3 regions of the Roseobacter cerffii genome follow, and region 3 is predicted to be linked to each of the others. Evidence: riboswitches for the same ligand, from Rfam matches in the RefSeq annotation. Region 3 holds a riboswitch; each other region holds the start of a gene.
The links. A riboswitch is a leader RNA that binds a small molecule or an ion and turns the genes downstream of it on or off. The one in region 3 is predicted to bind cobalamin.
Positions count from the first base shown of each region.

Region 1: linked by a shared signal. The riboswitch ahead of nrdH (glutaredoxin-like protein NrdH) and the one ahead of ACVC7O_RS02005 (energy-coupling factor ABC transporter permease) in region 3 are both predicted to bind cobalamin.
Region 2: linked by a shared signal. The riboswitch ahead of ACVC7O_RS07495 (DUF1636 family protein) and the one ahead of ACVC7O_RS02005 (energy-coupling factor ABC transporter permease) in region 3 are both predicted to bind cobalamin.

Region 1 covers NZ_JBTBYJ010000003.1:115,607-122,885, reverse strand. Annotated here, with positions in the region: gene ACVC7O_RS22305 (homocysteine S-methyltransferase family protein) at 1-721, shown strand, start outside; gene metH (methionine synthase) at 718-3,447, shown strand; cobalamin riboswitch at 3,482-3,683, shown strand; gene nrdH (glutaredoxin-like protein NrdH) at 3,827-4,048, shown strand; gene nrdI (class Ib ribonucleoside-diphosphate reductase assembly flavoprotein NrdI) at 4,074-4,478, shown strand; gene nrdE (class 1b ribonucleoside-diphosphate reductase subunit alpha) at 4,460-6,619, shown strand; gene nrdF (class 1b ribonucleoside-diphosphate reductase subunit beta) at 6,629-7,279, shown strand, end outside.
Region 2 covers NZ_CM135757.1:1,522,092-1,529,370, forward strand. Annotated here, with positions in the region: gene ACVC7O_RS07470 (mechanosensitive ion channel domain-containing protein) at 1-189, opposite strand, end outside; gene ACVC7O_RS07475 (ABC transporter transmembrane domain-containing protein) at 227-1,114, opposite strand; gene ACVC7O_RS07480 (FecCD family ABC transporter permease) at 1,894-2,946, opposite strand; gene ACVC7O_RS07485 (ABC transporter substrate-binding protein) at 2,951-3,886, opposite strand; gene ACVC7O_RS07490 (ABC transporter ATP-binding protein) at 3,883-4,683, opposite strand; gene ACVC7O_RS07495 (DUF1636 family protein) at 4,680-5,087, opposite strand; cobalamin riboswitch at 5,209-5,421, opposite strand; gene otnK (3-oxo-tetronate kinase) at 5,604-6,881, opposite strand; gene ACVC7O_RS07505 (aspartate/glutamate racemase family protein) at 6,866-7,279, opposite strand, start outside.
Region 3 covers NZ_CM135757.1:411,719-418,997, forward strand. Annotated here, with positions in the region: gene cbiE (precorrin-6y C5,15-methyltransferase (decarboxylating) subunit CbiE) at 1-670, shown strand, start outside; gene ACVC7O_RS01985 (cobalamin biosynthesis protein) at 667-1,035, shown strand; gene cobM (precorrin-4 C(11)-methyltransferase) at 1,032-1,826, shown strand; gene ACVC7O_RS01995 (cobyrinate a,c-diamide synthase) at 1,819-3,138, shown strand; gene cobA (uroporphyrinogen-III C-methyltransferase) at 3,135-3,854, shown strand; cobalamin riboswitch at 3,892-4,071, shown strand; gene ACVC7O_RS02005 (energy-coupling factor ABC transporter permease) at 4,122-4,799, shown strand; gene cobF (precorrin-6A synthase (deacetylating)) at 4,860-5,603, shown strand; gene ACVC7O_RS02015 (metal ABC transporter substrate-binding protein) at 5,709-6,611, shown strand; gene ACVC7O_RS02020 (manganese/iron ABC transporter ATP-binding protein) at 6,697-7,279, shown strand, end outside.

The DNA of each region.
Region 1 (7,279 bases), on a different replicon from region 3:
GGTCCATGATCTGAACGTCGCCGGTGCGCAGGTAGCTCGCCGCGCGGCGGACCGGGCAACAGCAGAGGACGGAAAGCCACGTTTTGTCGCCGGTGCTGTTGGGCCAACCAATCGCACGGCCAGCATCAGCCCAGATGTCAATGACCCCGGCTTCCGGGCCGTCAGCTTCGATGATCTGCGCATCGCCTATGGTCAGCAGATCGACGGGCTGATTGCAGGTGGGTCTGACCTCATCCTGATCGAGACGATCTTTGACACGCTGAACGCCAAGGCCGCGATTTTCGCCGCATTTGAGGCCTTCACGCGGGCAGGCAAGCGCCTGCCCATCATGATTTCGGGAACCATCACCGATGCTTCGGGCCGGACGCTCTCGGGGCAAACACCAACCGCATTTTGGCATTCCGTTGCCCACGCACGTCCGTTCACAGTCGGCCTGAACTGCGCGCTTGGAGCCGAGGCGATGCGCCCCCATATGGCCGAGATCGCGGGCGTCGCGACGTCATTGACCTGTGCCTATCCCAACGCCGGCCTGCCAAACGCCTTTGGCGCCTATGATGAGACGCCAGATCAGACCGCCGCGCAGGTTGAAGACTTTGCCCGCGATGGAATCGTTAATGTTGTGGGCGGTTGCTGTGGCACGACGCCCGATCATATCCGCGCGATTGCCGAGGCTGTGGCCCCGTTCGACCCACGATCCATTGCGGGCAAGGTCGCCGCATGACGGAACGATACCTGCGCCTTTCGGGCCTAGAGCCCTTTGTGCTGACCCAGGACATCCCCTTCGTGAACGTGGGCGAGCGGACGAATGTCACGGGCTCCGCCCGGTTCCGCAAACTGATCGTGAACCGCGATTATGCGACCGCCTTAGAGGTCGCGCGGGATCAGGTTGAGAACGGCGCGCAGATCATTGATGTGAACATGGACGAGGGGCTGATCGACAGCAGACAGGCGATGATCGAGTTCCTGAACCTGATCGCGTCAGAGCCGGACATCGCCCGCGTCCCGATCATGATCGACAGCTCCAAATGGGAGGTGATAGAGGCCGGCCTGCAATGCGTGCAGGGCAAGCCAGTCGTGAACTCCATCAGTCTGAAGGAAGGCGAGGACGCCTTCCGTCATCACGCCGGACTCTGCCTTGCCTATGGCGCGGCGGTCGTGGTGATGGCGTTTGATGAGGACGGCCAGGCCGACACGTGCGCGCGCAAGACCGAGATCTGCGCGCGCGCCTATCGCATCCTCGTCGAGGAGATGGGCTTCCCGCCCGAGGACATCATCTTTGATCCGAACATCTTTGCCGTCGCCACCGGCATCGAAGAACATGACAATTACGGTGTTGATTTCATCGAAGCAACGCGATGGATCCGCCGAAACCTGCCCCACACCCATGTCTCGGGCGGCGTCTCGAACCTGTCGTTCAGCTTCCGCGGCAATGAGCCGGTACGCGAGGCGATGCATGCCGTGTTTCTATATCATGCTATCAATGCGGGCATGGACATGGGCATCGTGAACGCGGGTCAACTCGCCGTCTACGATCAGATCGACCCCGAGCTACGTGAGGCCTGCGAGGACGTGGTCCTGAATCGCACGCCGAAATCGGGGACAGCGACTGAGAACCTGCTTGAGATCGCGGGGCGCTTCAAATGCGACAGGCGCGAAGAGAAAGTGCGTGATCTGACCTGGCGCACGTGGACCGTAGAGAAGCGGCTTGAGCATGCGCTCGTGAATGGCATCACCGAATTCATCGAGGACGATACCGAAGAAGCGCGCCAAGCCGCCGAACGCCCGCTACACGTCATCGAAGGTCCGCTGATGGCGGGGATGAACGTGGTGGGCGACCTTTTTGGGGCGGGCAAGATGTTCCTGCCGCAGGTCGTCAAATCCGCGCGGGTGATGAAGCAGGCCGTGGCGGTGCTGCTGCCTTACATGGAGGAGGAAAAGCGTCAGAACGGCGGTGATGGGCGCGAAAGTGCTGGCAAGATCCTGATGGCGACCGTGAAGGGCGACGTGCATGACATCGGCAAGAACATCGTGGGCGTTGTCCTTGCTTGCAACAATTACGAGATCGTGGACCTGGGCGTGATGGTCCCGCCGCAAAAGATCCTGGAGGTCGCGCGGGAGGAAAGAGTGGACATCATTGGGCTCTCGGGGCTTATCACGCCGTCGCTCGATGAGATGGTGCATCTCGCCTCCGAAATGGAGCGAGAGGACTTCGATATCCCGCTGCTGATCGGGGGCGCGACAACGTCCAAGGTCCACACGGCGGTCAAGATCGCACCGCGCTATGCCAAGGGCCAAACGGTCTATGTCACGGATGCCAGCCGCGCGGTGGGCGTCGTCGGCGCACTGCTTAGCCCGACGCAGAAATCCGATTACGTCGCCGCCATTCAGGCGGAATACACCGACGTCGCCGAGAAGCACGAACGCGGTGAGCGTGCCAAGAACCGTCTGCCCCTGGCCGCCGCACGCACAAACGCACTGACGCTGGATTGGGACGCCTATGCGCCCGTTGCCCCGTCCTTCACGGGCACGCGCACCGTCGACGATTGGGATCTCGCCGAGATAGCGCGTTACATTGACTGGACGCCCTTCTTCCAGACCTGGGAGATGCGCGGGGTTTACCCAAAGATCCTTGACGATGAGCGACAAGGCGAGGCCGCCCGGGCGCTTTTTGCTGACGCTCAAGAGATGCTCGAGCGGATCATTTCGGAACGCTGGTTTACACCTCGCGCGGTCGTCGGCTTCTGGCCTGCCAATGCGGTGGGCGACGACATTCGCCTTTTCACCGGCGGTGACCGATCCGAAACGCTTGCCACCCTGCACACCTTGCGGCAGCAAACGTCGAAACGCCGGGATCGTCCCAATCTCGCCCTCTCGGATTTCGTTGCGCCAGAGGGCAAGGGTGCGGATCATGTGGGCGGTTTTGTGGTGACCGCGGGCCCGGAAGAGATTGAGATCGCCGAGCGGCTCGACAAGGCCAACGACAATTACGGATCCATCCTGGTCAAGGCCCTGGCCGACCGCTTTGCCGAGGCCATGGCCGAGATGTTGCACGAACGCGTGCGGCGGGACTACTGGGGCTACGCTCAGGGCGAAGCCTTCGACCCACAGGCCCTGATCGGCGAGCCCTACGATGGCATCCGCCCTGCTCCAGGTTACCCCGCGCAGCCGGATCATACCGAAAAGCGCACTTTGTTCTCTTTACTGGATGCCGAGGCGGCCACCGGCGTCACCCTGACGGACAGCATGGCCATGTGGCCGGGGTCCTCTGTCTCCGGTCTCTATATCGGGCACCCGGAGAGCTACTACTTTGGCGTCGGCAAGGTCGAACGCGATCAGGTCGCCGACTACGCGGAGCGTAAAGGCATGGATATGGAAGAAGCAGAACGCTGGCTGGCACCGGTACTGAACTACATCCCGACCGCAACACCTCGTAAAGCTGCTGCTTGAGTATACTACATATTGACAGGCTGGGCGATTCGAGGCCTATTGGATGTGTCATGGTTTTCCGGGGCGACTCGGGAAGGCAACAGGGAAGCCGGTGCGGAACATACCTCCTAATCCGGCGCTGCCCCCGCAACTGTGAGCGGTAAGCAAAGCTGAAGATGTCACTGGGTACATGCCCGGGAAGGCCAGCTGAGCCACGACCCGCGAGCCAGGAGACCTGCCGTGATGGACAACGACAACCAAAGGCGGTGGGCCTTGGGGAGCGTATGTGATCCGTCGCCTGTCTTGTGCGCGGTCCCTTCGTGCCCCTTTGCCCCCAAAGAAACGGCAGAAACACCCCCTCAAGCAGCGAAGCGATAGGGGATAGTCAGAGGGACAGACCATGAGCATCACCGTTTACTCCAAACCAGCCTGCGTGCAGTGCACAGCCACAACCCGCGCGCTTGAGGCCCGTGGTCTTGATTACGAGGTCATAGACCTGACCGAAGACGACGCGGCGATGACGCAAGTCTCCGAATTGGGCTATCGTCAGGTCCCGGTCGTGATCGCGGGCGAGGATCACTGGGCGGGTTTCCGGCCAGACCTGATCGGCCGACTGGCCTGATCCAGTGTCGGGGCCCGAAACAAAAATCGTCTACTTTTCCTCTCGTTCGGGCAACACAGCGCGGTTCGTGGCGGGCCTCGGTCTGCCTGCGCAACGCATCCCGATTGCGGGAGATGGCGTGCCCTGCCCGGCAAATCCTTTCGTGCTGATCTGCCCGACCTATGCGGACGGTGAGGGCCGCGGTGCGGTTCCCAAACAGGTGATCCGCTTTCTCAACGATCCGCAACGCCGCGCGCTCCTGCGCGGTGTCATTGCCGGTGGCAACCGCAACTTCGGCGCGACCTTCGCCCTCGCGGGCGAGGTAATCGCGAAAAAATGCAATGTGTCCGTGCTCTACCGATTTGAGCTGGCTGGCACCGATACCGATATCGCCCGCGTGCGCGCCGGGCTGGACACATTTTGGAGGCAGACATGCTCGATACCGGCCTGAAGACCGACCCGATCAGTGGCGCACTTGATGAGACGCTCGACTATCACGCGCTCAACGCGATGCTTAATCTCTATGACGAGGACGGAAATATCCGGTTTGACGCTGATCGGATGGCTGCGCGGCAGTACTTCCTGCAGCACGTGAACCAGAACACGGTCTTCTTTCACAGCTTGGATGAAAAGCTCGGGTATCTCGTTGACGAAGGGTACTATGAACCAGAGGTGCTGAACCAATACTCCAAGACTTTCATCGCCGCCATTTGGGACGCAGCCTATGCCAAGAAGTTCCGGTTCCCGACATTCCTCGGCGCGTTCAAATACTACACCTCTTACACGCTCAAGACGCGCGACGGGCAGCGCTATCTCGAGCGCTATGAGGACCGGGTGGTTATGGTGGCCCTTGCGTTGGCGCGGGGTGACGAGGCGCTGGCGATGTCTTTCATGGAAGAGATCATCTCGGGCCGCTTCCAGCCTGCGACACCGACATTCCTGAACGCAGGTAAGAAATCGCGCGGCGAGTTGATTTCCTGCTTTCTTCTGCGCATCGAAGACAACATGGAGTCCATCGGACGCGCTATCAACTCGTCGCTGCAACTCTCAAAGCGTGGCGGCGGCGTAGCCCTAATGCTAACGAACCTGCGGGAGCATGGCGCGCCGATCAAAGGGATCGAAAACCAGTCTTCTGGCGTGATCCCGGTGATGAAATTGCTCGAAGACAGCTTTTCCTACGCCAACCAGCTTGGGGCGCGGCAGGGGGCTGGAGCGGTTTACCTCAACGCCCACCACCCGGACATTCTGCGCTTCCTCGACACCAAGCGCGAAAACGCAGACGAAAAGATCCGCATCAAGACCCTGTCCCTTGGCGTGGTGATCCCGGATGTTACGTTTGAATTGGCCAAGCGGAACGAGGAGATGTACCTCTTCTCGCCCCACGACGTCGAAAAGGTCTACGGCGTGCCCTTCTCCGACATCTCCATCACCGAAAAATACGACGAGATGGTCGACGACAAGCGCATCCGCAAGTCCAAGATCAACGCGCGCGAATTCTTCCAGACGTTGGCCGAAATCCAGTTCGAAAGCGGCTATCCATACATCATGTTCGAAGACACGGTGAACGCCGCGAACCCAATTTCGGGGCGCATCACGATGTCGAACTTGTGTTCCGAAATCCTGCAGGTGAACGAGGCGTCCGAGTTCAATGACGACCTGGGCTACAAGCACCTCGGCACCGATATCTCGTGCAACCTCGGGTCTTTGAACATCGCTAAGACGATGGACGGTCCGGACCTCGGTGCAACGGTTGAGAGCGCCATTCGCGCACTGACCGCTGTGTCCGAGATGTCGGCGATCGATAGCGTACCCTCGATCCGCCGCGGCAACGACGAGGCGCATGCTGTGGGTCTGGGCCAGATGAATTTGCATGGGTTCTTGGCGCGGGAACGCATCCACTACGGCTCGCCGGAAGGCATCGACTTCACCCGCGTCTACTTTGCCGCCGTGGCCTTTCACGCCATCCGGGCCTCGAACGCGATAGCGCGGGAAAAGGGCGAGACCTTCAAGGATTTCGAGACGTCGAAATACTCAGATGGCAGTTTCTTCGACAAATACACCGACCGCGATTGGTTGCCGGAGACGGACACCGTCACCGCACTCATGGCGCGTTTCGGTGTTGAGCTTCCGACGCGCGACGATTGGGCTGCACTCAAGACAGCGGTGGTGAAAGATGGGCTCTACAATCGGAACCTTCAAGCTGTCCCACCCACCGGGTCGATCAGCTACATCAACAACTCGACCTCCTCGATCCACCCCATCGTGTCGAAAATCGAAATCCGCAAAGAGGGTAAGATCGGCCGCGTCTACTACCCCGCCGCCTTCATGAACAACGACAACCTCGAGTACTACCGCGACGCCTATGAAATCGGGCCAGAGGCGCTGATCGAAACCTATGCCGCGGCCACAGAACATGTGGACCAAGGCCTGTCGCTCACGCTTTTCTTCCCGGCGGAGGCCACGACCCGTGATATCAATCGCGCCCAAATCCTGGCCTGGAAGAAGGGTATCAAGACCATCTACTACGTGCGCCTGCGCCAATCCGCCTTGGAAGGGACGGAAGTGCAAGGCTGCGTTTCCTGCACGCTTTGAGGTGACACTATGAAGGATATCGTCGAGACCCGCACCATCCCCCGCGCGATCAACTGGAACCGCTTGCAGGACGACAAGGACCTTGAGGTCTGGAACCGGCTCACGGTCAATTTCTGGCTGCCCGAAAAGGTGCCGCTGTCGAATGACGTGCAAAGCTGGGCGACGCTCCGCCCGGAAGAACAGCAGCTCACCATCCGCGTCTTCACCGGCCTCACACTGCTCGACACGATCCAGGGCGCCGTGGGTGCGCCTGCGATGATGAAGGACGTGCAGACCCCCCATGAAGAGGCTGTGCTGACCAACATCGCCTTCATGGAATCTGTCCACGCCCGCAGCTATTCGTCAGTCTTTTCGACGCTGTGCCAGACCAAAGAGGTGGACGAGGCCTTCCGCTGGTCCGAAGAAAACCCGCATCTGCAGGAAAAAGCGCGGCTGATCCTCGACAAATACGACAGCGCAGGTGACCCACTGAAGCGCAAGATCGCAAGCGTTTTCCTCGAAAGCTTCCTGTTCTATTCGGGCTTCTATCTGCCCATGTACTGGTCCAGCCGTGCAAAGCTCACGAACACGGCTGACCTCATTCGCCTGATCATTCGCGATGAGGCGATCCACGGCTACTACATCGGCTACAAATTCCAGCGCGCGCAGGAAAGGCTGCCC
Region 2 (7,279 bases), 1.1 Mb from region 3:
AATCGCGGCATCTGATGCAACGGGCTCGATATCGACGCGCTGTTCGGTCGCGACGGGGTCTGCTTCGGTCTGAGTTGTGGTCGATTGCGACAGTGCCGGGGTCGGCGCGCTCCACAGCAGCAGCGAGATACCGAAGATCAGAACCAGCATTTGGCGCGCGCATAGTCTGACCGCGTCGAAAACCATCATTCCAAACCTCCTTCTCAAGACCAACCGGCGACGCACCCTAGCTCTTCGGATGCAGTTTCTGTTCCATCCAGTTGGCGATCATCTCATGCTGTACATTGGCTTGCGCCGCGATGCGATAGAACCCGATCAATTCCCTCAGTGGCGACGAAATGCGTTCGAATCCGGAGATGAAGGCGACGATCACTCCGACCTCCGCCTCACCCTGCATCACCAGATATCCACCCAAAAGCAGCACGGTGATCGGGCCTGAGGCGTTGAGCAAGTTGAGCGCAGACTTCATCAGGAACTTGAGCAGGAAGAACCGGATGCGATTGCTGTAGATGTGCTTTAGCAGCCCATCTCTGCTGTCGTGGTCCGTATCGCCCGCGTCGGAGATATCATCGCCAAGATCTCGCAGAAGGCTGACACGCGTCTCAACCAGCCGGTTCAGACGCCTTTGGATGACGGGCGTCAGCGCAATCTGCGGGACCAGAAAGGCGAGGGCAAAGACCGCGATCTTCGGCTCGACCACAAACATGTACACCACGACGCCGAGCAGCATGGCCGCGTTCGCGCAGGCGCCGGACACGGCCTGCCCAACAAAACCGCCAAGGCTTTCGACCTCCGTCCCCACGATGGAAACCACGCGCCCGTTGCCTTCTTCGGGATCTGGTTTGGATCGGCCCATCAGGCTGAGCAAGTGGCGCCGCGTATAGAGCGTCGTGCTTTCGCTGATCCAGGACTGGTAGGCCCAGAGCCCGTATTTGGCAGCCTGATGCAGCAGAATGATGCCCACATAGATCGCACCGAATTGCAGGAGCAGCGGCACATTCTGGGTCTCGACCACTTCGTTGACGATGCGGCGTTGCAGTTCGATGGGGACAAGGCTCAGGACGGCGACCAAAACGGCGATCAGGCAAAGCGCAACCTGATGCCCCTCGCTCATCCGCCAGACATATCTCGGCAAGGACGAGGCCGCGCGGTTATCGCCGGTCGTACGCACCTCTCGTTCGCATCTGGTCAACTTCAAAGACTGCATGTTTGGTTGAATGTCCTTTCGTTTGGCGGCCGCGATGGTTCGTTGCGATCCGTCTGGCTAATTGACCTCAGCGCGTAGCCGGGTGATCGCGCGACATCGAGCAGTCCTCAATCAATTGCGCCCGACCGCCTTGGCCCATGCGTCTCATCAGATGCTCGTTGTGGGTTTCGAGACCCCAATCGCAATATGTGAAAAAACAAGGTGAAAACTCTAAGCGTCCCAATCGTATGTCTCTTTGCCGAGGAGTAACTGTGCCGCGACAAGAAGAGTTCCGAGCTGATCATGCGCTGCGCCGGTAGACCGGTCGGACCGAACCTGCGTTCACCGGCAATCGTGCTGCTAGAGTCTGGTACACGGGATGACCCAAAGCCGTGTTGTGATCATTACAGCAATCGTCCTTCTCGGACTGCAGGACCGGTGCTTTCCTTCGATTTCCCCTTCGCGCAATGAAAGCCCTTCAGGAAACACTCCATGTAACCGCGTTGATTTCCCCTAAGTGTCTCGGTCCGTTGTATTCTTTCTTGCTCGCACTCTCGAATTTTTGCCGTGGTCTGTTTGGGGGGAAGGAACCTCGCGTGTTGTATGGGCTATAAGTAAGACACCCGGCGTGGACCGGCTCGCAGGGACGGCTTGCACCACCCATCGAGCCTTTTGCCGGACGAACCCCCGCACCCCGGGCGGCCACGCTAGAAGCGGCGACGCCCCAGTAGCCAGACGAAGAACACGCCGCCGACGAGGCCGGTGACGATGCCAATGGGGATGTCTTCGGGGGCCATCACCGTGCGCGCAGCGATGTCAGCCCAGAGCAGGAAGATTGCGCCCACGAGCGCGGAGGCGGGCAGAACGCGGATGTAGTCGCCCCCCACGAGCATGCGCACGATATGCGGCACCATGAGGCCAACGAAACCGATGATGCCGGAGAAGGCCACCATCACGCCGGTGATCAAGGCGCCGACGACGAAGACAAGCAGCCGGAAGCGTGCAGCGGGGATGCCGAGGGTAGAGGCGGTCTCGTCGCCGACGGTCATCGCGTTCAGCGCGGCGGCGCGACTGAGCAGCCAGGCGCCGCAGGCCAGAAGCACCACCAGAGGATAGATCAGCTGGCTCCATTGCGCGAGGCCGAGACCACCGAGCATCCAGAACACCACCGTATGGGTGGCGCGGGGATCGCCGAGAAAGATCAGCACATTCGCGCCGGCCATCACGATGAAAGAGACCGCAACGCCAGCCAGGACCAGCCGGTCGGCGCTGACGGCATCTGCAATTCGTGAGACGCCAAGCACGATGGCGGTCGCCATGAGGGCGCCCAAGAACGCGAGAAACGGAACGGTGAGCAGCCCGAAGAAGAGCCCGGTGTGCAGCAACGCAAGGATGGCGCCAAAGGCACCGCCTGATGAGATACCAAGGAGGTGCGGATCCGCCAGAGGGTTGCGCGTGACGGCCTGCAGGCTTGCGCCGACCAGCGCGAGCCCCGCGCCCACCATCATTGCGAGCAAGGCGCGGGGAAAGCGGATGTCCCAGACGATGGCCTCGCGCCCCTGGCTCCAGGTCTGATCAACGAGGCCGGGCGACAGCTTGTTCAGCAGGACGCCCCACACCGTGCCGGTGGGCACCGACACCGCCCCCACGGAAATCGCTATCGAGAGCGACACAAGAAGCAGGGCCAGCCCGCCGAGCGGCAACGCCGCCTGCCTGAAGAGGCGCGGTGCGCGGCGGTGGCCAGCCGTGCTGTCCGTCATGGTGTCATTCGCCCCAGAACGCCCGCGCGAGGGTCTTGACGGCCTGGATGTTGCGGGGGCCAGGTGTGGCTTCGACGTATTCCAGCGTGACGAAGCGGTCGTTCTTGACAGCGTCAAGATCCGCGAAAGCGGGGTTCGACATCATGAAGGCGCGCTTCTGTTCGGCGGTCACCTCGCCGTAGTTCACGATCACGATGACTTCCGGGTTCCGCTCGACCACTTCTTCCCATGTGACGGTGGCCCAGCTTTTCTCGAAATCATCCATGACGTTGACCCCACCGGCGGCCTCGATCAGCGCGGTGGGCATGGCGTAGCGGCCCGCGGTGAAGGGCGCGTCTTCGCCGCTGTCATAAACGAAGACACGCAGGGGCGCGCCGGTGTCGAGAAGGTCCGTAAAGCTGGCAAGTTCGGCACGATAGCCATCGACCAGCGCCGTGGCACGGGCTTCGATGTTGAAGATGCGACCGAGGTTCATCAGATCCGCATACATATCCTCGATGCTGGCCTTGTCCTTCTGCATGATATGGGTGCAGCTCTCGGTGAGCTCGTAGACCTTGATGCCGAAGGGCTCCAGCGTCTCGGGCGTGACCTCGCCACCGACTTTCATGCCATAGTTCCAGCCGGCGAAGAAGAAATCCGCGTCCGCCCCCACAAGCACCTCCTTGGAGGGGTACTTGGCCGAGAGTTCGGGCAGTTCGTCGATGCCAGCGCGCATCTCCTCGTCGAGCGTTTTCCAACCCGAGATGCCGGTGTAGCCCACCATGCGGTCGGCAAGGCCGAGCACCAGCATCATCTCGGTCAGGTTCACGTCGTTCGAAATCGCCCGCTCGGGTGGGGCGTCGAAGGTGACGGACCGGTTACAGCTTTGCACGGTGGTTTCTGCCGAGGCTGTGCCTGCGGCGAGCAACAGGGCGGTCACGCCCAGGAAGGGGGACTTCATAGCAAGGTCCTTTCGTCATGCAGGTGGAATGTGAGGTGGTCGGTGTCGCTGGGCGCGAGACGTTCGCGCCTGGCCTGGATCTGGAATGCGCCGGAGACGGCGGTTTCGGAGAGCACGGTTTCGGGGGTGCCGAAGCCGAGGGCGTGACCGGACTTCAGCAGGAGAATGTCATCGCAGACACCCGCTGCGATGTTCAGATCGTGCAGCGACGTGACAATCGTCAGAGGCAAATCGCGGATCAGCTCCAGCACTTCCAACTGGTGGCGGATATCGAGGTGGTTTGTGGGTTCGTCAAGGATCAGCAAGCGAGGCTCCTGCGCCAGGGCCCGGGCAACCATCACGCGTTGGCGTTCGCCGCCAGAGAGCGTGCCGAGATGGCGGTCTGCGAACCCCGCGAGGCTCAACCGATCGAGCGCCGCGTCAATCTTTTTCGCCTCTTGCGCACCGCCGCTGCTGCCGAACCCTTGGCGGTAAGGCACTCGCCCGAGGGCGACGATTTCCCGCACAGTGAGCGCAAAATCCGTCGGTTGCTCCTGCAGCACCGCAGCGACCCGCTTTGCCACCATGCGGGGTGGCAGATGCCAGATGTCATCACCATCGACGCGCACCGTGCCGCTCCCCGGACGCTGGAAGCGGTAGAGCATCCGCAAAAGCGTGGTCTTGCCAGCGCCGTTGGGGCCCATGACCCCGAGCACGCGCCCCGCGCCCACATGAAAGCTCAACGGGTGCAGCGCCGGGCCGCGCATGCGCGCCGGTGTCCAGGAGAGGTCGGTGACGTCGAGGCGCGCGGCGCTCACGAGGCGCGCACTTTGCAGTCTTCGATGGCAAGTACCGCGGCGGGCACACGGGCGAGCGTGGTGGTGCGGAGCTTTCCGGGGCGATCGACCGAGGAGCACCAGCCATCCTGAAGGGCGCCGTACTGATGCGCAAAGTGGATCAGATCATCAATGTCCGTGTCCGGGTCGATGTCGCCGAAGAGATAGGTCGCCTTGCGTGTGCCGTGATAGGCGACGGTGCAGGGGCGGTCGCAGCCTGCCATGCAGGCGACGCCGGAAATCTCGAAGCTGTCCGACACCGCGTCTCCCGCAGCCGCGATGGCGGCCCGCAGTCGTTCTATCAGCTCATAGCCCGGGCGGCACGCTGACCCTTTGTGGCGGCACGACGTGCAGATTGTGATCCGGTGCTCTCGTGGCTCGTCCATCGGCGTCTCCATCTCCGGGGAGGGTGCGCCGAACAGAGGTATATGTGCACGGGGTTGGCCGTGGTTTCATCATAAGCTCCTGACCAGGCACCCCGCCTGCATCGAGTTGAAATACAGACGCAGCACTGCGCCCGTGATGGCAGGTCTCCTGACTTGCGGGTCGTCGCTCTCCCGAACCTTCCCGGGTTGGTGGCCCAGTGGTCCTGTCGGGGTCGCTCGCCGCTCACAGTTGCGGGGGCAGTCGCGGACTTGGCGCATGTGGTGGCGCCGCACCGCGTTCCCTTTTCATCTCTTTGGCCTTTGGCCGTTGAGAACCATCGCCCTTGACCAAATCGCCCTTGACCGGTGCGGTCAAGGGACAAAGCGACACGAACCGCTGAATTGAACGAAAAGGGGGGACGCGTCTTCAGGTTTGGCCGTGGTCGCCTCGGTTTCAGAGCACCCAGTCGCGCGAGACCGAGATGGCGCAGGTTGCGGGCGGGCGGCTCCTATCGGCGCGCCCCCCCTTCCTTGGCGTCATGTCCCGCTTTCCATCACCCGCAGGGCCTTCGCAAAGAAGTCAGCTGCGCCGAAGTTGCCGGATTTGAGCGCAAGTGCGACAGGGGCGGCCTCTCCAACGGTCAGTACCGGAACGCCGGGGTCGATCTCTGGGCCCAGCGTCATCGCGGATGCACCCATCGCTGCGGCGACGGATTGCGCCACCGCGCCCGAGGTCTCCCCACCCGCAACCACCAGCCTGCGATAGCCGGACCGAACGAGTGTGCGCGCGGTGTCGGCGAAGAGCGCGTCAAGCGTCGCGGCGAGTGTCTCGCTGCCGAACTTGGCCTGCATCGCGTTGACCTTGGCCGGTGTGGCCGAGGAGTAGGCGAGCGGTGCGCGCCCTGTGTTTTCCGCAAAGAACCCCAGCAGTGTCTCGACAGTGATGTCACCGGCCATGACGCCTTCTACGTCAATGGCGAGAGTTGGATGCGCCTTCGCATGTGCCGCGACCTGGCCGCGAGTGGCGCCCGAGCATGACCCAGCGAGGATCGCTTCGGGGCCGGATACGCCTGTGTAGGCCGTTGGTGCGCGGTCGACTATGCCCGCTCCGATCACGTTGCGGGGCAGGCCTCGCGCAATGCCCGACCCGCCGGTCACCAGCGGTGCATCCTTGAGCGCTGCGCCCAAATCCATGAGGTTGTCGTCGGAAATCGCGTCGGCGACGAGAAACCGGTGGTCCGATGCCTCGAGCGCTGTCCTGATCGCTGCGGGGCCCTGCGCGACCACCTCGAGTGGCAGATGGCCGATGCTTTCGGTCGTTTGAAACTGGAGCCAGCGCCGGATGTCCGGATCGGTCATCGGGGTCAGAGGGTGATGCTCCATCCCGGATTGGTTCAGCAGCCTGTCGTGTACGAAGAGGTGGCCTTGATAGACTGTGCGCCCGGTTGCGGGGAAGGCGGGGCAGAAAACCACCTGCTGTGCATCGAGCGCCCGGGCCAGCGCTTCGGCGACGGGACCGATATTGCCCTCCTGTGTCGAGTCGAAGGTCGAGCAATACTTGAACACGATCTGCTTGCAGCCTTGGGCGAGCAGCCAATCGAGCGCGGCGAGGCTGTCGCGGACCGCAGCCTCGCGCGTTGCCGTCCGGCTCTTAAGCGAAATCACCCCAGCTTCGATCTGATCCGGCGCCGACCCGTCGGGAATGCCGGCAAACTGCGCGGTCCGGAGCCCGCCGTCCGGGGCTACGCCCTGCGCGAGCGTGTTCGCGATGTCGCTCGCCCCGGTGAAATCATCCGCGATCACGCCGATTTGCATTTGCCAAGCCTTTGTCTTTGCGTATCCACCCGCCGCCGCATCTCGGCGATGGCGGCGTCCGGGCTCGTCAAGACGGGCAGGGGTGTCTGCTTGCGAACCGCATCCGTGGCACCCGCCATGGAAAACTGGGCGAGCAGGATGACATCGGCCTCGGAGATCGTAGCTGCGGTATCGGCGATCAGCCGGTCGTGCGTGTCGTTGTCGCCCGCGCGTTTCGCCTCGAAGGCGCCCTCGGCGAAGTAGGGCGTCATCAGAGCATCACTGCCCCGCAGGGCGGCGGCCTGGCGAAACTCTTGCGCCATGCCCGCCGCTGCGGGCGGGAATGTGTAGATCATCGCCACGCGCGCGCCATGGGTGAAGGCAGCGTCGAACATCGCTTCATTGGGCTTCATGACCGG
Region 3 (7,279 bases):
CCTCGGCGGGCCGCGTGAGCGGATCACCCACGCAACCGCAGCGACAGTGCCTGAGGAGAGGTTTCAGCACCCCGTCTGTGTCGCTATCGGTGTGGCGGGTAATGGCGCTGCGCTCTCGTTGGCCGGCGGTCGACCTGACGCGTGGTTCGAGAGCGATGGTCAGATCACGAAGCAACCGGTGCGCGCGCTCACGCTTTCGGCTCTCGCGCCTGAGCAAGGCGAGTTGCTCTGGGATATTGGCGGTGGCTCGGGCTCTATCGGCATCGAATGGCTGTTGGCCCATCCCACTCTGCAGGCGATCAGCTTCGAGCCGCGCGCGGATCGGGCCGCGCGGATCGAGAGTAACGCAGCCAGGCTCGGCGTCGATCGTCTGACCGTCGTCAACGGTGCTGCGCCCGAGATCCTCGACGGTCAGCCCAAGCCTCACGCCGTGTTTGTTGGTGGCGGCCTCTCCGCAACCCTTCTGGACTGGCTGGAAACCCATCTTGATCCAGGCACCCGCATCGTCGCGAATGCGGTGACACTGGAGACCGAGGCGCTTTTGCTGCAAGCTCGGGAGCGATTGGGTGGAGATCTGATCCGGCTGGAGCTGTCCCGTGCTGAACCGCTGGGACCCAAACGCGGCTGGAAGGCCAGCTATCCCATCGTACAATGGAGTGTGCGCTTATGATTGCGGCAGGGTTCGGATTTCGGAAAGAGGCCTCCGCGGCCAGCTTGGAAGATGCCTATGCAAAGGCCTGCGAGTCCGCTGCGCCCGAGGTGCTGGCCACGGTGGATGACAAGGCCATCGCCGAGGCGTTTCGACTGTTTGCAGAAGAGCTTGATCTGCCGGTCAAGGCGGTTCCGGTGGATGTGCTGAAACAACAGAAGACAACCACGGAATCGGCGGCGTCCAAGGAGCGGTACGGTACGGGCTCGTTGGCCGAAGCCGCGGCTCTGGCTGCGGCCGGGCCCGGCGCGCGGCTCTTGACCGTGCGGCAGATATCGGCCGACAAGCTCGCGACCTGCGCGCTCGCCATCAGAGAGACCTCATGACCGTCCATTTCATCGGCGCCGGACCTGGCGCGCCCGACCTTCTCACTCTGCGGGGGCGGGATCTGATCGCCGCCTGCCCGGTCTGCCTCTATGCCGGATCGCTGGTGCCTGACGCGGTGCTGGCACATTGTCCGCCGGGCGCCGAGGTGGTGAATACCGCGTCGATGTCTCTCGACGAGATCATCGATGCGATCTCGGTTGCGCACGCAGCTGGCAAAGACATCGCGCGGCTGCATTCCGGTGATCTATCGGTGTGGTCCGCGATGGGCGAGCAGATGCGTCGCCTACGCGAGGCAGACATTCCGGTGTCGGTGACGCCCGGTGTGCCCTCCTTCTCCGCAGCCGCCGCAGCCCTTGGCACCGAGTTGACGCTACCGGGTCTCGCACAATCGGTTGTTTTGACCCGCACACCGGGGCGGGCGTCATCGATGCCGGAAGGCGAGACGCTCACAAATTTCGCCGCCACCGGTGCCACGCTGGCGATCCACCTGTCCATTCAGAACCTCGACACGGTGGTGCGCGATCTGACACCCGCCTATGGCGCGGATTGCCCGGTGGCGGTGGTCTACCGGGCCAGTTGGCCGGACCAGCAGATCATCCGCGGCACGCTCGGGGATATCGCCGATCAGCTGGACGCCGGGATTGCCCGAACGGCGCTCATCCTCGCCGGGCCCGCTCTGGCAGGCGAGGGGTTCGATGAAAGCTGCCTCTACGCGGCGGACTACGACCGCCGTTATCGACCGCAAAGCGCGGACAGCCCCTGGGCCAGCTGGAGTCACGGCGATGATTGAACGACCTGGGATCATGATTTCAGCGCCCTCGTCAGGCACCGGCAAAACCACGGTGATGCTGGGCCTGCTGCGCGCGCTTGCGGATGACGGCCTGAAGGTGCAGCCCTTCAAGTCTGGCCCGGACTACATCGACCCTGCGTTTCATCAGGCGGCCTGCGGGCGCGCGTCGTTCAACCTAGACACCTGGGCAATGGGCCCCGATCTGCTGAACGCAATTTCAGACGAGGCGGACGGCGCCGAGCTTTGTGTCGCCGAAGGGTCCATGGGGCTCTATGACGGTGTGGCCACGCGCGGTCAGTCCGGTTTTGGCAGCAGCGCGGAGACGGCGCAACGCATGGGCTGGCCTGTGGTTCTGATCGTTGATGTGAGCGGGCAGGCGCAATCGGCGGCGGCGACCGCCTTGGGTTTTCAGACCTACAACCCCGATGTGCCCTTCGCGGGCGTGATCCTGAACCGATGTGCCTCTCCGCGCCACGAGCGTCTCGCGCGGCTGGGGATGGAGAACGCGGGGCTTAAGGTGCTGGGCGTCCTGCCGCGCCGTGGAGATCTGACATTGCCCGAGCGGCATCTCGGCCTGATCCAGGCGGTTGAGCATCCCGATCTCGATGCGGCCATTGCGGGGTACGCCGAGTTTCTGCGCGCGCATGTCGATGTTGCGGCGATCCGGCAGGCCGCGCGAGGCGGGGCCGCAGCCGTATCGGGAGCGGATTTACCAGAGCCACCCGCGCAGCGCATCGCCCTGGCGCAGGATGCGGCATTTTCCTTCACCTACCCGCATGTTCTGGAGGGGTGGCGCCGCGCGGGGGCGGAGGTTGTGCCGTTTTCACCCTTGGCTGACGAGGAGCCGGACCCTGCTGCGGATCTTGTCTGGCTGCCCGGCGGATACCCAGAGTTGCACGGTGCGACCCTGGCAGCCGCGACGCGGTTCAAAGCAGGTCTGCGGGCGCATGCTGCAAGCAAACCGGTGCATGGCGAGTGCGGTGGCTACATGGCGCTGGGGCAGGCGCTCATCGACAAGGAGGGCACGCGGCACGAGATGGCGGGTCTGCTTGGGCTCGTGACCAGCTTTGAAAAGCGGAAATTTCACCTCGGCTACCGCCGGGCTGTGTTGCACGCTGGCTTGCCCGGCCATCAACCTGGCGCAGCTCTGCGCGGGCACGAGTTTCACTACTCGACCATCCTCGATCAGCCCGACGCGCCGCTGGCCGACGTCGTGGATGCCGATGGAAACCCTGTGCCGGAAACCGGCTCTCGCCTCGGCAATGTGACCGGCACCTTCTTCCACCTGATCACCGCCGAGGAGCAGGCGTGACCGGTTTCGTCAGCTTTGTGGGCTCGGGACCGGGCGATCCTGAGCTGTTGACGTTGAAAGCCGTGGATCGTCTGAAACGGGCCGACGCAGTGCTGTTCGACGATCTCTCCTCCGGGCCGATCCTCAGCCATGCCCGCTCCGGGGCCGATCTGGTGGGGGTTGGGAAGCGGGCAGGGCGCCCCTCGCCGAAACAGCACCATGTCAGCCGCCTGCTGGTGGAATATGCCGAGATGGACCAGCGCGTGGTGCGGCTGAAATCGGGCGACAGCGGGCTCTTTGGGCGGCTGGAGGAGGAGTTGGTGGCCCTGCGCGAGGCTGGCGTCCCCTACGAGATCATCCCCGGCATCCCGTCGGCCTGTGCCGCTGCGGCTGCGGCGGGTATCCCGCTTACACGCCGGCTGACGGCGCGCCGGGTGCAGTTCGTCACGGGGCACGATGTCAGCGGGCAATTGCCGCAAGATCTCGACCTCAACGCCCTCGCAGACCCCACAGCCTCGACCGTTGTCTTCATGGGCAAGCGAACCTTTCCAAGGCTGCTCGATGCCCTTGCTGCACGGGGTCTGCCCGGCGACACCCCCGCGATCCTTGCCGAAAGCGTCAGCACACCGGATCAGAGCATCCGGCGCACCACCGTTTCTAAGCTGGCTGCGCAATTGGACCGCGAAATCAGCGACCAGCCAGCGTTGATCCTCTACGGGCCGTTCGCCGAGAGTTGAACGTCGCTTTTGCGCTTGTCCGCGCGCGCAGATCAAGGATACGACTGAAGCACGGTGCCACGACTTGTGGCTGAAAAGGGAACTGAGTGAAAGTCTCAGACTGCCCCCGCAACTGTAAGCGGTGAGCGCTCCGGATGATCCACTGGCCTCTTGGCTGGGAAGGACCGCAGCGCCTCGACCCGCAAGTCAGGAGACCTGCCGTAAAGCTCAAACCCGTGTGATCACGGATATTTATCCGCCGGAGGGGCGGGACAGAAAGGATCAATCATGCATATCGAACCCGGCGTCGTCGATGGGGCCAAGATGGCCTTTGCCTATGCAACCGCTGCAGGGGCTGCGGGCTATACCGCCAAACTCGCACTCCACGACCTCAAGATCCACAGTGCCGGCTCATTCGCGGTGCGGACCGTTTTGGCCGCCCTCGGCACCTTCATCTTTTTCGAGGTGTTGCCGCATTTCCCGGTGGGTGTCTCCGAGGTGCACTTCATTCTTGGCACCACGCTCTTCTTGCTGATGGGTGCGGCGCCGGCCGCGCTCGGCCTTGCGCTTGGCCTCCTGATTCAGGGGGCTTTCTTCGCACCGAGCGATCTGCCGATGTATTTCGTCAACGTCACGACTTTGCTGGTGCCGCTCTTCGCCATTTCGGCTTTGGCGCAGCGGTTCATCCCGGCGGATCGGGCCTATGTCGATCTGGCCTATGCTGACGTCTTCAAGCTGTCCGCCATGTATCAGGGTGGCGTTGTGGCCTGGGTCGCGTTCTGGGCGTTCTATGGCCAGGGATTCGGTGCCGAGACGGTCCAGTCGGTCTGGACCTTCGGAATTGCGTATCTTCTGGTGATCCTGATCGAACCAATTGCCGATCTGGCGGTGCTTGCGGGCGCCAAGGCGCTTCGGTCGGGCAAAGTCGAGGGTCTGTTCACAGCGCGTCTCTACGAAGGCGCGTAATCTAGGTAAGGCGCGGCCCGGACCCTGCGATGTGGTCCGGGCTTTCTTGTGGGTGACAATATGATCACTGAGCTCTGGCTGATTGGTATCGGCACCGGGTCACCGCATCACGTGACGGGTGAAGGATTGCAGGCCATCCGCGAGGCGCGGACAATCCTCGTACCACACAAGGGCTCTGGCAAAGATGATCTGGCCGAGCTGCGCTATCGCATCATCGAAGCTGCAGGCTCGACCGCGCAGGTCCTCCAGTTCGACTACCCCGAACGCGATCCCGCCTTGCCCTACGAGGAGCGCGTGACGCGGTGGCATGATGAGATCGCGGTGCGGTGGGCCCAGACGGCTGATCAGGCGGGTTCGGATGGGCCTGTGGCCCTGCTGGTCTGGGGCGATCCGTCGCTCTATGACAGCACGTTGCGCATCGCCGGACGTTTGATCCCACCGCCCACCATCCGTGTGGTGCCGGGTATTATGGCGATACAGGCTCTGACCGCAGCTCATGCGATCCCGCTCAACGACGTGAATGGGCCGATCCAGATCACCACCGGGCGCCGCCTGCGCGATGCAGGATGGCCCGAGGGCATAGATCGTCTTGTGGTCATGCTCGATGGCGAAGCAAGTTTTCAGGAGCTGACAGAGCCCAACCTCACGATCTGGTGGGGCGCCTACCTGGGCATGCCGGAACAGATTATCGCGGCGGGTCCGTTGGCAGAGGTCACGGACAAGATCCTCGATGCCCGCGCTGCTGCTCGGGCGCGGCATGGGTGGATCATGGACACCTATCTGCTCAGCAAAACCACGAACTGAACAGATTGTGCGTTGAGAACTTGAGAATCATTCTCAAATTACTTGACAGTTGCGAGTGATTTGCATTTACAGGTGGCAAGAGCTGTCTATGTCATGGAGAGTCTGATGCTAAGAAGAGTGATGCAATCAACGTCCGTCGCGGCGCTTGCCGCGGTTCTGGCGACCGCAGTCGCCGCGGATGAGAAGATGAAGGTGGTCACCACCTTTACCGTTCTGGCCGATATGGCATCAAACGTTGCGGGCGATGCGGCCGAGGTGGTCTCGATCACCAAGCCGGGCGCCGAGATCCACGGATACGAGCCGACGCCGCAGGATATCGTGCGGGCCTCGGATGCAGATCTGATCCTCTGGAACGGCATGAACCTTGAGCTGTGGTTTGAGCAGTTCCTCTCCAACATGGAGGATATCCCGTCGGTGACGCTTACGGATGGCATCGACCCGATTCCGATTGCTTCCGGATCCTATGAGGGCAAACCCAACCCTCACGCCTGGATGGGCTTGGATAACGCGCTGATCTACATCGACAATATCGTTGCTGCTTTTGTCGAGACCGACCCGGACAACGCCGAAACATACGAGCAGAACGGCGCGGCCTATAAAGACGCGCTGCGCGAGACCATCGAACCCCTTCGCGCAGCCGTTGCGGAGATCCCGGACAATCGGCGCTGGCTGGTGACCTGCGAAGGCGCGTTCAGCTATCTGGCGCGCGACTTCGGAATGAATGAGCTTTACCTCTGGCCGATGAACGCTGATCAGGTTGGGACACCTCAGCAGGTGCGATCCGTGATCGACGGTGTGCGCGACAACGATATCCCCGTCGTCTTCTGCGAGAGCACGGTGAACACGGCGCCGGCCGAGCAGGTTGCGCGCGAGACCGGCGCGGCCTACGGCGGTGTTCTCTATGTCGACAGTCTCAGCGCGGCGGATGGCCCGGTACCGACCTATCTCGATTTGCTGAAGGTCACGTCAACCACCCTGGCTGAAGGGCTCACGGAGGCCATCAATTGATCGACCGGTGACAACGGGCTATGTGCCCGTAGAAGAGCGACGATCAGGGGCGGCGCGAACGGTGCCCCTGGGTTAGGACAACGATATGCGCGATGATCCATTCCAACGCGACACATCGCCGGGCGCACAGACCGGCGGTGTTGGTCTGCGTGCGCAGGACGTAACCGTCACCTATCGCAATGGGCACACCGCGCTGTGGAATGCGAGCTTCGAAATCCCGCGTGGGACAGTTACGGCGCTTGTGGGCGTCAATGGTGCCGGGAAATCGACCCTTTTCAAGGCGATCATGGGTTTTGTGCCCGCGTCGCAGGGCGACATCAGCATTCTGGGGATGAGCGTGCGCGCGGCCCTCGGCAAAAACCTCGTGGCTTACGTCCCGCAGTCGGAAGAGGTGGACTGGGCATTCCCCGTTCTGGTCGAAGACGTGGTGATGATGGGTCGCTATGGCCACATGGGCTTTCTGCGACGCCCCCGGCAAGCGGATCACGACGCGGTTGAAAAGGCGCTCGCACGGGTCAGTATGCAGGATTTTCGGCACCGCCAGATAGGCGAGCTGTCGGGTGGCCAGCGCAAGCGCGTGTTCCTCGCCCGCGCGCTGGCACAGGATGGACAAGTAATCCTGCTCGACGAGCCCTTCACCGGTGTGGACGTGAAAACCGAAGAGCAAA